Regions from separate parts of the Mucilaginibacter sp. NFR10 genome, predicted to be linked through region 1. Evidence: riboswitches for the same ligand, from Rfam matches in the RefSeq annotation. Region 1 holds a riboswitch; the other holds the start of a gene.
The links. Region 1 has a riboswitch for cobalamin ahead of BLP33_RS05425 (TonB-dependent receptor plug domain-containing protein). Riboswitches for the same ligand answer to the same signal wherever they lie in the genome.

Region 1 (6,444 bases):
TCCCTTTAGGATATGCAATAGTAATCATATGGGGAGCCATCGAACAATTAAACGAAGAGAAAAAAGATAAAATTAACAAAGCTAACCGAATCTAATTTGGTTAGCTTTATACCTAATTACCTTTATTCTGCGTTGATTTTAACGGAATAAATGAAAGGTCAAGCCAATAGCAAGTCGCAATACCAAAAACCGGAAGGTTTGGTATCGGTAGCAGAAACGCAGGAATCATTGGCGTTTTTCGGCGTGGCGTATTCCTTAAAAATTTTCACACCTGTTTTGTATTCAATTGGGTTTTTAAATATTGGCCCTTTAAAAGTGAAGGTATGAAATTCCCCATTCTCGCCGCAAACGTCAACATCGTCAGGCAACGCATCAATTAACTCCCGACTGATCTCTTTACCAACAATGCGTTCCAAACGTTGCTGGGTACAGGCTATCACGGTTCCGAAACCGAGGTTCAAAAATTCATTTATTAATTCGGATGTATCCCTTTTCCATAAGGGGTAAATACCTTTGAGCCCAACCTCGCTTAACCGTGCATCGCGGTAATCTTTTAGGTCTTGCAAAAATATATCGCCAAAAATGGAATGGGTTACACCTTCATTTTTAAAGCGAGTTAAATGGTGTCGCATCACATCGTCATATTCCTGCATACCCGGCATTTCGGGCAGGCGGATTTGATATAATGGAATACCGATAGCTTCTGCTTGTTTAGTCAGTAATTCCGTCCTTACACCATGCATGGAAATCCTGTCGGCTGCATCATTGATCGTAGTTACAAGATAGGCGATTTCAAGATCCGGATTTTGCAGGCAATGATATAAAGCGAGGGCGCTGTCTTTACCGCCGCTCCAATTGAAGATACACTTCATATTTAATTGGTGATTTAGTGAGTTAGCGAATTAGTGATTTAATCCTTTAATAATTGGTTCACTAATTCAGGTACGCCAACTGTTGCTTTTTCCTGGATTTTAATAACCGGCCCTTTAACATTTACAAAAGGTATATTGGGATCGATAATATACTTTGGCGTCTCGCGGTCAACATAACCGATAAGCCCTGCGGCCGGGTAAACAGCAAGGGAGGTACCTATAAGCATAAATATATCAGCCCCCACGCATATAGCGGCTGCATGTTCTATCATTGGTACGGGCTCACCAAACCAAACTACGTGCGCACGTAATTGTGAACCTAATTCGCAAAGCTCTCCCATTTTAATTTCCCACCCATCGATAGGATAAGTAAGTTCTGGTTTGATACTTGATTGTGAGCGGGTGATAATGCCATGTAAATGCACCACATTGGTTGAACCTGCCCTTTCATGCAGGTCATCTATATTTTGAGTAATGATGGTTACCCTATACTTTTCTTCGAGCGCAGCAAGTGCATAGTGGGCCGCATTAGGTTTTGCTTCCAATACAGATTTACGGCGCTCGTTATAAAATTGCTGTACCATAACCGGGTTATGCTCCCAGGCTTCGGGGGTGGCTACGTCTTCAATATTATACCCTTCCCAAAGCCCATCGCTATCCCTGAAGGTTTTTAAACCACTTTCGGCGCTGATACCTGCGCCGGTTAACACTACTAAGTTTTTCATTTTAATATAAACAGATGATAATTGATTAGGCCATAAAAAAAGCGGACTGCCTTTCAACAATCCGCTTTAAATTTAAACGCTTTTATATTATAAAGCCAATTGCTTTTTGTCCTGAAGAAAAGTGTACTTATTCTTAGCCAATTCAAAACCACCAAAAAGTATTGCACTAAATACTAATGTACCCAATGCCATATTTTTCTCAAACGGAATAGCTTTAATCAATGATTCACCATAGCCAGCTAAGGTATGCGGATAAAGTGTACCATATAACCAGGGCAGATCTGTAATTAACCAGTGAATTAAAACTGCTGCGATTGAGCCTAAAAGCACATTAAGAACATTTACCTTTTCAAGCAAATTACCAACAAGCACCATTAATGCAAAACACAGGTAAACCCATGCGGCTCCGCCATACCATAAAGTTAACTTTGAAGTATACAGGTAATTAATCACGATATCTGTAGTAAACAACGTAAGCAATACAGTAGCATACCCTTTCCACTTTGAGGTAAAATAAGCACCGCCAAATAATGCAATAGCACCTACCGGATTGAAATTACTCAATTCTTTATACTTAAATGCTAAAAGCCTGAATGCGGCAGCAACCAGGATCATCAGGATCAGGAACAGGTTGCGGTTGGTGTTATCTTTTGCGGTCATGATTTTATATATGGCGTAAAATTACTTAATAATCCGAACAATACGCAAACGCTATTTAAATTGATACCTGGCACCAAGCATGAAGTTGATACCACGGGTGTTATATCCTAACCAATCTACGTATTTGGTATCCAAAACGTTGTTCAGATCGCCAAAAACATTTAGATTTTTGGTTGCCTTGTATTCCAAATGTAAATCTACCAGGTTATAGTGTTTCAATGTAATCACTTCCGATCCATTGTTTGTAAAAGTCAGGTCAGTACGGTTGCCTGTATATTTGTAGTTAACGCCAACCTGAAAATCGTTTAAAATATCATAACTGATGTTGGTACCTAAAGTACTTTTAGGCCTGCGGTAAAGGTTGCCGGTTTGTGTACCGGCTTCGTCGGTTAGTTTACCTGTTACATAAGCGTAATATGCAGATGCATGAATGTTATTATCGTGATATTTTAATTCGGTTTCAAAGCCTTTATCTTTTTGCTGTTGCCCGTTTGCATATTGACTATAAGGAGGGCCAGACAGGTTTTTAAAATAGATAACATCTTTGGTATTGCGCTTGAAAAACTGGGTATTAAATGAAAGGGTATTCTTAACAATATCCCAATCAAAACCTGCTTCATATGATGTTGTGATTTCAGGGTTTAATTTAGCATTACCATATTCTGAAAACAACTGATATAACGAAGGTGATTTGAAGGCCGAAGCTATGGTGCCAAAGATCTTAAACTGATCGGCAAGGAATAATGATGGGTTGATGGTGTAGGTAAACTTGTCGCCATATTTGCTATGGTTGTTGTACCTGCCACCTAACTCCATGTGGAAGATATCGTATTTGAAAAATAACGACGTATAAGCGCTGAATATGTTATTAGCAGCATCACCAGCTTTAATAATGCTCGGCACACCCGGATAAGATGTTGATTCATACAGACTGTACTGGCTTGTGTTGCTGTATTTAAAGGCCGCACCGCTGGTAATATCAAAATACTTATTCAATTCATAATTAAACACAGCTTCGACATTGGTTATACGACCTGTATTTTTTGTAACCTGGTGGGTTCCGTAATTGTCAGATGGCAGGTTATTGAAATCATTTTGAACCGTATTTTGCGACAGGTTCACGTTGAGGTTACCTTTTGGTAAAATCAATTTTGCACCTATGCCACCAAATAAAAATGTGTTTTTATAAGTGTAATCATTGTCGTTTATAAAAGAACCGTAAGGCAGATCACCAGTATTGTGGCTCACCTGCAGGTTTCCATTAAGAATAAATTTAGATGAGACATTTTGGCTCAGGTTTACACTGGCCGAACGTTGGTGAAAACCATCTTTCTTAAAATCGCCTTTGCCAGTGGTATCTGTAGCCGCGGCAAAGCCTTTTGAATCGGTATTTGACAGATTAATGGCTATGCCTGTATTTTTCACCTGTCCAATTAATGAGGCCGACTCTTTGAACGTATTATAGCTGCCACCTGTTAGCTGCAATCCACCGGTTAATCCTTGCTGTTTAGCTTTTTTTGTGATGATATTAATAACGCCTGCTACAGCATCAGAACCATACAGCGTTGAACCGCTTCCTTTCAAGATCTCGATATGATCTATCAGATCCAGCGAAAAAGCGTTAAGATCATAACTACCATCAATGCCCGAAGCATTGTTTACCGGAAAACCATCAACCAGGATAAGGGTATTGCCAGATGAAGCCCCGCGCAGGAAAACCGATGTGCTGATACCGGGGGCATTATTTGCACCAGAAAAAGTTATCCCGGCAACCGTATTTAATAATTGAGGCAATGATTTGCCCTGCGATTTATTGATCTCATCGGCAGAAATGATGGTAACAACGCGGCCAATGTCTGACAGTTTTTTAGGCGACCGGCTTGCAGTTACTACTACCGTATTGAGTGTGCGTGTGGTATCCTGTGCATATGCTGCTGAGGTAGATAACCCAACAGTTAACAAACCGAATCCTAAAATAATTTTAGCGTACTTTTTTTCCATGTATGATTGATATGTATAAAATAATAATGCAGCCTTAATAGCATACACGGAAATGAATAAAATGAAAACACGCCAAACGAAGAGCATTCACATCCAAGCTTCAATCCCCGAAAGCTATGAATAACATATAATGCCTTGGCAGGTCTTCTGACTTGCTCCCCATTTTGCCTGGCCTTCCCTCCTGTTTACAGAAAGTGGCTGTATAGATTTGGCAACGGTTACGGAGCTTACAGCTGCGGGACAGTTACGGATTTACACCGTATTCCCTTTTAATTCATTAAAAAAATAGTTTAATGAAACCTAAAGCGCTGCAAAAGTACAATAAGTATCTGTTAACCTCAAACTACATAACTATATTTATCATGATGAAATATTGCTGCATTTTATTATTGATGATGGGCGCGCTTGGCAGTTTTGCCCAACATCCCGATACCGTTTTTCTGAAAGGTTTACTATATAGCAATCCCGAACTATTTTCAGGCGTTTTGAACCATCCTGCACAAAACGAAATACAGATCCTATATACCCGGATCGACAGGGATAAAGACAATGTTCCGCACTTTACTTCATACAGCTATCATCTTAATGCGCATCATTATTTTTACCCCGCGAGCACGGTAAAGCTTCCAACGGCCATTTTTGCGCTTGAGAAACTTAACGAATTAAAAATAAAAGGCTTAAGCCGCAAATCGGTCATGATTACTGATAGCGCATTTGCCGGCCAGACTAAAGTTAAAATAGATACATCATCCTCAACAGGTTTGCCGAGTATCGAAAATTATATTAAAAAGATCTTGCTGGTAAGCGATAATGATGCATATAACCGGCTCTATGAATTTGTCGGCCGTGCAGAGATCAATCAAAAGCTAAAGAAGTATCATCTTAACAATACCCGTATTGTAGGCAGGTTAGCCATAGGTGATGCAGGCGAAAGCACAAAGCACACCAACCCTATTGATTTTTACAATGATAATAAGCTAATTTATCAGAAACCGGCGCTATATGATGCGTCAAATTATCCCATGCACCTGGAAAACATGCTGCAGGGTAAAGCTTATTTAGATAGCAGCGAACGGTTGGTTAACAAGCCTCTTGACTTTTCTGAAAAGAATGTTTACTCTCTCGCCGATCAGCAAATGGTGCTTAAAAGGTTGTTGTTTCCTGAAACTTGCCCTAAAAAGCAACGCTTTAATTTAACGATAGATGACTATCGCTTCATTTACCGTTATATGAGTACCTTCCCCACCGAAAACACCAAACCCACCTATCGCCGCCCCGAATATTTCCCGGCTTATTGCAAGTTTTTGTTCTATGGCGGAGACAGTACAGCAGTTATTAACCCTGACATCAGGATCTTTAATAAAGTTGGTGATAGTTATGGTTATGATATTGATAATGCATATATCGTAGATTTTAAAAACAATGTTGAGTTCATGCTCAGTGCCGTCGTGCAATCAAATGAAGATGGGATACTGAACGATAATAAATACGAGTACACAACGGTATGCCTGCCTTTCCTGAAAAACCTTGGCCAGGTGATATACCAATATGAACTCAAGCGCCCTAAAAAACACCTGCCCCATTTAACTAAATTTAAATTTACTTATAGCAAAAAGCAATAAAATTCACTTCTGGAAAACTTAGTAGCCCTAAAGGTGTTTTAAAAACGATAACTATTTAAAAACCTATGGCAACTACAATAGTAAAATATACCGACAACTTCCCTGTGCTTTATGGAGATGACCGCATAAACCTGAATTGGCCCGAACGCTTTACGTCCATCGCAGGTGGTATGAAGCTCGGTTTCTCAGGTTTTAAAAATATTTTTAAAAACCCGTTTGCAAGTATCGTAAAAATAGGTGCCGGTGGCTATTTGTTAAACAGGGGCATCACAGGGCATTGTGAGCTTTACAAACGTATTGGTAAACTATCCACCAATCCCATAAATGTAAATATTCGTTCGTCGTTTATTGTAAATAAACCCCGGCAAAAGGTTTATGAATTTTGGCGCAAGCTTGATAACCTGCCCCTTTTTATGAAACACCTGGAAAGTGTGGAGGTCATCGACTCTAAATATTCACACTGGGTTTTGAAGCTTCCCAAAAATGTAGCTACAATCAGCTGGCATGCCGAAATTGTCCATGACGAACCTAATGAAGTGATCGGCTGGAGTTCGCTGTCTGATT
Region 2 (6,444 bases), on a different contig from region 1:
TACCCTGCAGATCGCGTTGCCTCCTTCTATCGAAAGCATCATCCGGGTTGCAAATTCAACGGGGTTTATGGCGTTTGAGAGTTCTCCATTACTAATTCCGTCCTGAATAATATTGGCATAGGTTGTTATAGCGGTATCAACCATGTCTTTTAACTTTTTTTTGATGGCCGGGTTAGTATCATCCGTCTCTGTCGAAAAATTAACTATCGGGCAGCCGCCTTCAATATAGCTTTTCAATGGATTTTTGCTGTTGTCTAAAGCGGCATTGATCTTGGCAATGGCAGTTTTATGTTTGCTTACTGTGTTGTTCCTCCTGTCGTTTAGTTTTCCTAAAAGGTAATCAACAGCGGCTTGTGCCAGTTCGTCTTTGCTTTCAAAATGGCCATAAAAACATCCCTTACTGGTATTGGCAACTTCAAGTATCTCATCAACCGAAGTGCCGGCAATTCCCCTCTCATTAAATAAAATCGCTGCCTGCTCAATAATGAATTGCCTTTTTTGCTCGCCTTTGCTCATCTTCAGTTATTTACTATGCAAATATAGACTAAATGGTTTAAAAAAATAAAGGCCGTTGATTGGCTGGTTGAAATTAACTGAGTGTTTTATTATTTGTAAATAGCTGTTAGTTAGTGTTTTATTTTCAGGTTTGGTTTGTGAATGTATAACTTTAGGTTGATTTTTTTACACTTATCTTATGAATGCCTGTATTTATAAGCCGGCTAAGCAGTGATTGACATAGTAATGTAAACATGGTTAAAAGCAGACCAAATGGTTTTATTTAATAAACCAATTAGTCTACTTTTGTTTTAAATAAAAACGCACAGCATACTGTTTTTACGATTTGTTAAATTTTAACATTAAGCTATGAAACTTATAAAAGAACATCACAGGGGCATCAGCACAATTTTAGCGTTCGCGCTGATCCCGCTTTCGGGTTTTGCAACTGATATTTATATACCTTCCCTACCTTCTATGGCCAGGGAATTAGCTGTCAATAATTCGGCCGTTCAGCTTTCGCTCATCGCGTTTATGATCAGTTCGGGCGTTAGTCAGTTGTTTGTTGGCAGCTTGCTCGATAGCTTTGGCCGGTACCGTATCGGTACTGTCTCTTTACTGGTGTTTGCATTTGCAAGTTTTGTCATAGCTATCTGTCATAATATCGAGCTTATTTATGCAATGCGTATTTTGCAGGGCATCACGGTAGCGCTTATTGTAGTAGGGAAGAGGGCATACTTTGTAGATATGTATTCGGGCGAGCAGCTTAAACATTATACCAGCCTTTTTTCTATCATCTGGGCAACCGCGCCTATTGTAGCGCCTTTTATCGGAGGTTACCTTGAAGCTGCCTTTGGCTGGGAATCCAATTTCCTTTTCCTGGGAATAGCCACTCTTTCGCTACTTGTTTTAGAGCTGGTATACGGTGGCGAATCATTAAAAAATTATCACCCGTTCAAAGCTAAAAGTATTCTGCAGGTTTACCTGGCTACCATTAAAACCCGCGATTTTTCCCTGGGCCTCATCCTGATCTCCCTGAGCTATGCCATGCTGGTGGTGTATGGTATGAGCAGCCCTTTTATAATTGAGCATGTATTTCATTTGTCGCCTGTGGTAACCGGTTATTGTTCGCTGCTTTCGGGGGTATCATTGATGGCGGGCGGTATTATTTCAAAAACCCTCATCAGGAAACCGCTTATCAAAAAAGTATCGATAGCGCTTGCACTGCAATTAGGCTTTGCAGCTTTAATGGTGTTTACAGCAGGGATTAAAACAAATTTATTTACGCTGATGGCATTTACAGCATTGGTCCACCTATTATCTGGCTTTATATTCAATAATATATTTGCTTACTGTTTAGGCCGGTTTTCAAAAAATGCGGGTATCGCAAGCGGCGTGACCGGCGGCTCACTTTATATTATCACTTCATTTTTTAGCTACGGCATTGTAAATATTATGGCCATCAAAAATCAGCAGTTATTAGGAACCGCTTATTTATCGTTCGCGATACTGGCTGTTGTTACACTGGTGCTTTTCATCAAAGCGAGGGCTTCGCACCAAAAACAAGAAGAAGCGGCTGTTATTTTAAATGCTGAGGTAGCTGTATAAGCTGAATGATATCGCCTTAAATAATAGGTGAAGCCGGTAATTAATTATCGGCTTCACCTGTTTTACAATGATACATAAGAATGGTACAATTCAACGCTTTATTAGGCTGATCTGTTTGTTGACCATTGTGCGGGTTACAATTTAACCAAGAAATAACCTGAATATTCAGCCGGCAGATCCTTATATTTGCCCCGATAAGTTCTTTACTTTACTTCATCAACCGGTATAGGTTTTACTTAATTGTAGATTAATAGGGAATCGTGTGTAAATCACGAACTGTCGCGCAACTGTAAGTAACACAAAGGTTTTTGCCAGTAATGTCCACTGTCCTGATGAATGGGGATGGGAAGGACGGCAAAAATGTTACAAGTCAGGAGACCTGCCTAATACTGAATTGACAATGCTTTCGCGGTATGAAGCTTGGTCTGGGTTATGATTACTTGCCTGTTTGGGTCTATGGCCCGTTATGACGGGCTGTGACCATATATTCTCTCCATATTTTACATATCATAAAACATTACGAAGCTTAGCTGAAAGGGCTTTTAACCGATTTATTCATTTAATCAATTAAAAGAAATGCTAACGCAAAATTTAGGTTACCCGCGTATTGGTAGCCGGCGCGAATTGAAAAAAGTCTGCGAAAACTATTGGGCAGGCAAAACGGGCTTAAAAAATGTGCTTACCGTGGGTAAATACATCAGGGAAGAAAACTGGCTGCTGCAAAAAGAAGCCGGGATCGACGTGATCCCATCAAATGATTTTTCATTTTATGACCAGGTGCTTGATCATTCACTGATGTTTGGCGCTATTCCTAAACGCTATCATGAAGTGATCAGTCAAAAAGGCAATACCGAGCTCGATCTGTATTTTGCTATGGCCCGCGGCTATCAAAAAGATGGATTGGATGTGGTAGCCATGGAAATGACCAAATGGTTTGATACCAATTACCATTACATAGTACCCGAGTTTTATAAAGACCAGCAGTTTAAACTTTTCTCCACCAAAGTTATCGATGAGTTTTATGAGGCTAAACAATTGGGCATCGTTAGCAAGCCGGTGTTGATCGGGCCTGTATCGTACCTGTTGTTGGGCAAAGAGAAAGAGGCTGGTTTCGATAGGATAGACCTGATCAAAAATCTGCTGCCTGTTTATTTTGATATCCTGAATAAGCTTAAAGCTTTGGGTGCCGAATGGGTCCAGTTTGATGAGCCGTTTTTAGCGCTTGATTTAAGCGAAAAACAACAGGAGGTATTTAAAGATACCTATAAGCAATTGAGGAAAGAATTTCCTTTCCTGAAGATAGTTTTGGCAACTTATTTTGAACGCCTGGGCGATAACACTCAATTAGCGGCAACTTTACCTGTTGATGTTTTACATGTCGATTTAGTGCGGGCGCCTCAGCAATTGAATGAAGTAATAGAGCATCTGCCCCAAAAAACTATCCTTTCTTTAGGTGTTGTTGACGGGCGCAATATCTGGAAAAATGATTTTGTTAACTCGCTGGTCATTATAAAGAATGCGAAGGATAAATTAGGTGCCGACCGCGTTTGGATAGCCCCTTCATGCTCATTGATCCATTCGCCATGCGATCTGCAAAATGAAACCAACGATGAAGTGCTTACTCCTGAAATTAAACAGTGGCTGGCTTTTGCGCGGCAGAAAATAAACGAAGTGGTATTGCTCAGCAAGTTATCGGAAGATGTGGTGAGCGATAGCAGCCTGCATCAACTGGCAAAAAACCGGCAGGCAAACGAGGCCCGCCGAACATCTGCACTGATCCATAACCCAGCAGTTAAACAGCGTGTAAGCGCCATCACCGAAAATGATGCAAAGCGTATAAGTGCTTTTCCTGCACGGAAAGAACAGCAGCAGCAACTGCTTGACCTGCCGCTTTTTGCTACCACAACTATTGGTTCGTTCCCGCAAACAACCGAAGTACGAAGCTGGCGTGCCCAATTAAAAAAAGGTGCGATAACCCTGGGGGAGTATAACAAACTGATAGCTACCGAAACTGAAAAGGCTATAAAATGGCAGGAAGAAATAGGGTTGGATGTGCTGGTACATGGCGAGTTTGAACGTAATGATATGGTTGAGTACTTTGGCGAACAACTGGCCGGTTTTACCTTTACACAAAATGGCTGGGTGCAAAGCTATGGCAGCCGCTGTGTTAAGCCACCGGTTATTTATGGCGATGTATCAAGGCCACAGCCTATGACGGTAAAATGGTCGGCTTATGCGCAATCGTTAACCTCAAAATGGATGAAGGGTATGTTAACCGGCCCGGTGACTATTTTGCAATGGTCGTTTGTGCGCAATGACCAGCCCCGTTCCGAAACCTGTACGCAGATAGCATTGGCCATTCGTGACGAAGTTTGTGACCTGGAAAGCGCCGGTATCAAGATCATCCAGATAGATGAACCGGCCATTCGTGAAGGATTACCGCTTCGCAGGGATGACAGGGCAAATTACCTCGACTGGGCAGTTAAAGCTTTCCGGATTTCGGCGAGCGGCGTTCAGGACAGTACACAGATCCACACGCACATGTGCTATTCGGAGTTTAATGACATTATTAAAAGCATAGCCGATATGGATGCCGATGTGATCACGATAGAAACATCGCGTTCGCAAATGGAGCTGCTGGATGTTTTTGCCGATTTTAAGTATCCTAATGAAATTGGCCCCGGTGTATATGATATCCATTCGCCCCGCGTACCCAACAGGGAGGAAATGATCCGTTTGCTTAAACGCGCCCAGGCCGTAATACCCGATGCCCAGCTTTGGGTAAATCCCGATTGTGGCTTAAAAACACGGGGCTGGGATGAAACCCAAAAAGCCTTAATAGAAATGGTTGAAGCCGCGAAAGCTGTCCGCGAAAATGTTATCAGCAATGTAACTGCTTAAATAAAAAAAACTACTGTGTACCGTAACAGGTGCACAGCAGTTTTATATACCTAATATGACAAAGCATGAAAATAAATACTGCCCCCGGTGTAAAGAGCCGTTTGAATGCAAAGTAGGCAGCATCCTGTTGTGCCAGTGCCAGGGCATCAGCTTCACCGACCAGGAGCGCGACTATATCCGCTTAACCTACCCGGATTGCCTTTGCCGCAAATGCCTGATGGCGATGAAGCATGAGATCAGCACAACTGCTGTCCGGGAAAAAATGAGAACGATACTTGAAGCAATCAAAAAGGGTACGCAATAACAGGATATTATGAATTGCGTTAAAAATTAGCTTTAAGCTTTGTGCTTTCTGCTTTTAGCTTTCAAATAATTTCCCCTGCTTCAAACAGTTCATCCAAACGGCTGTGCGAATCATTTACGCCCCGTTCCATACCCGATTGCAGCATGCCATCCCGATCTGCCGCGGATTGAAAAACCGACTGAACGGTTACTTTTGTTCTATTATCAGGAAGGGCTTCAAATCGGGTAGTTTCTAAGGTAACATGACCACTTTCGGGCAATCCTTCAAACTCAAATGTTTGGATGATACGCTCAGGCGCGGTTACATCATGGATAACACCATGAAAGCCATAATCATTACCAGCAGGGTCGGTATGGATATAACGGTAAGCGCCTCCGCTGCGGCAGTCAAACTTATCTATGCGCATTTTAAGTTCGCGCGGCCCCAGCCATCTAACAATAAGCTCAGGATCGGTAAAAGCTCTGAAAACAAGCTCGCGTGGTGCTTCAAATTCGCGGGTTATAAAAAGCTCCTGTTTGCCGGGTTCGGCCTTAATTTCTGTTTGATTTTTTGTGGTGATCATGGTGTTTTTTATTTAGGTGATTGATTAATCGTTATCGTTAGCTTCCTGCAAAAGCTTGATATCCATTTTGGTCATCTTCATCATGGCAGCCATAACTTTTTTGGCTTTTTCAGGGTTTTCGTTGTTATAAAGTAATTCGCTCATAACTTCAGGAACAATTTGCCAGGTAACGCCGAATTTATCGTCGAGCCAGCCGCACTGACTGGTTTTGCCACCCCCTGCAGGCAGTGCTTCCCACAGGTAATCAATTTCCTCCTGGGTTTTGCAGTTTATATAAAAGGAAGTAGCCGGCGAAAAGTTAAACATCGGTCCTCCATCCAGCGCTAAAAACTGCTGGTCTTCGATACGAAATGTTCCAACTAACATTTTACGACCATTGCCGGGATCGGTAAGCGAGCTTACTTCGCTTTCGGAGTTTTTGAATACCGAAGTATAAAATTTCAATGCTTCTTCAAGGTTGCCGTTAAACCATAAAAAAGGGGTTACTTTCTGGGTTGCTTTAAATGTTGCCATGGTTTCTGTTTTTTATTGATTAAAAATTTGTTGCTTTTGATATCTCAAAGTTACCTGCCCT

Region 2: another riboswitch for cobalamin. It lies ahead of metE (5-methyltetrahydropteroyltriglutamate--homocysteine S-methyltransferase); the one in region 1 lies ahead of BLP33_RS05425 (TonB-dependent receptor plug domain-containing protein).

What each region holds. Positions count from the first base shown of each region.
Region 1 is NZ_FMTV01000001.1:1,313,684-1,320,127, forward strand. Features, by position in the region: gene BLP33_RS05405 (hypothetical protein) at 1-95, shown strand, start outside; gene BLP33_RS05410 (Dph6-related ATP pyrophosphatase) at 159-872, opposite strand; gene BLP33_RS05415 (SIR2 family NAD-dependent protein deacylase) at 911-1,597, opposite strand; gene BLP33_RS05420 (DUF6580 family putative transport protein) at 1,685-2,257, opposite strand; gene BLP33_RS05425 (TonB-dependent receptor plug domain-containing protein) at 2,309-4,258, opposite strand; cobalamin riboswitch at 4,378-4,577, opposite strand; gene BLP33_RS05430 (serine hydrolase) at 4,552-5,880, shown strand; gene BLP33_RS05435 (SRPBCC family protein) at 5,946-6,444, shown strand, end outside.
Region 2 is NZ_FMTV01000002.1:634,367-640,810, forward strand. Features, by position in the region: gene BLP33_RS10500 (TetR/AcrR family transcriptional regulator) at 1-516, opposite strand, end outside; gene BLP33_RS10505 (MFS transporter) at 865-2,103, shown strand; cobalamin riboswitch at 2,314-2,505, shown strand; gene metE (5-methyltetrahydropteroyltriglutamate--homocysteine S-methyltransferase) at 2,680-5,004, shown strand; gene BLP33_RS10515 (cysteine-rich CWC family protein) at 5,060-5,308, shown strand; gene BLP33_RS10520 (SRPBCC family protein) at 5,370-5,870, opposite strand; gene BLP33_RS10525 (VOC family protein) at 5,895-6,383, opposite strand.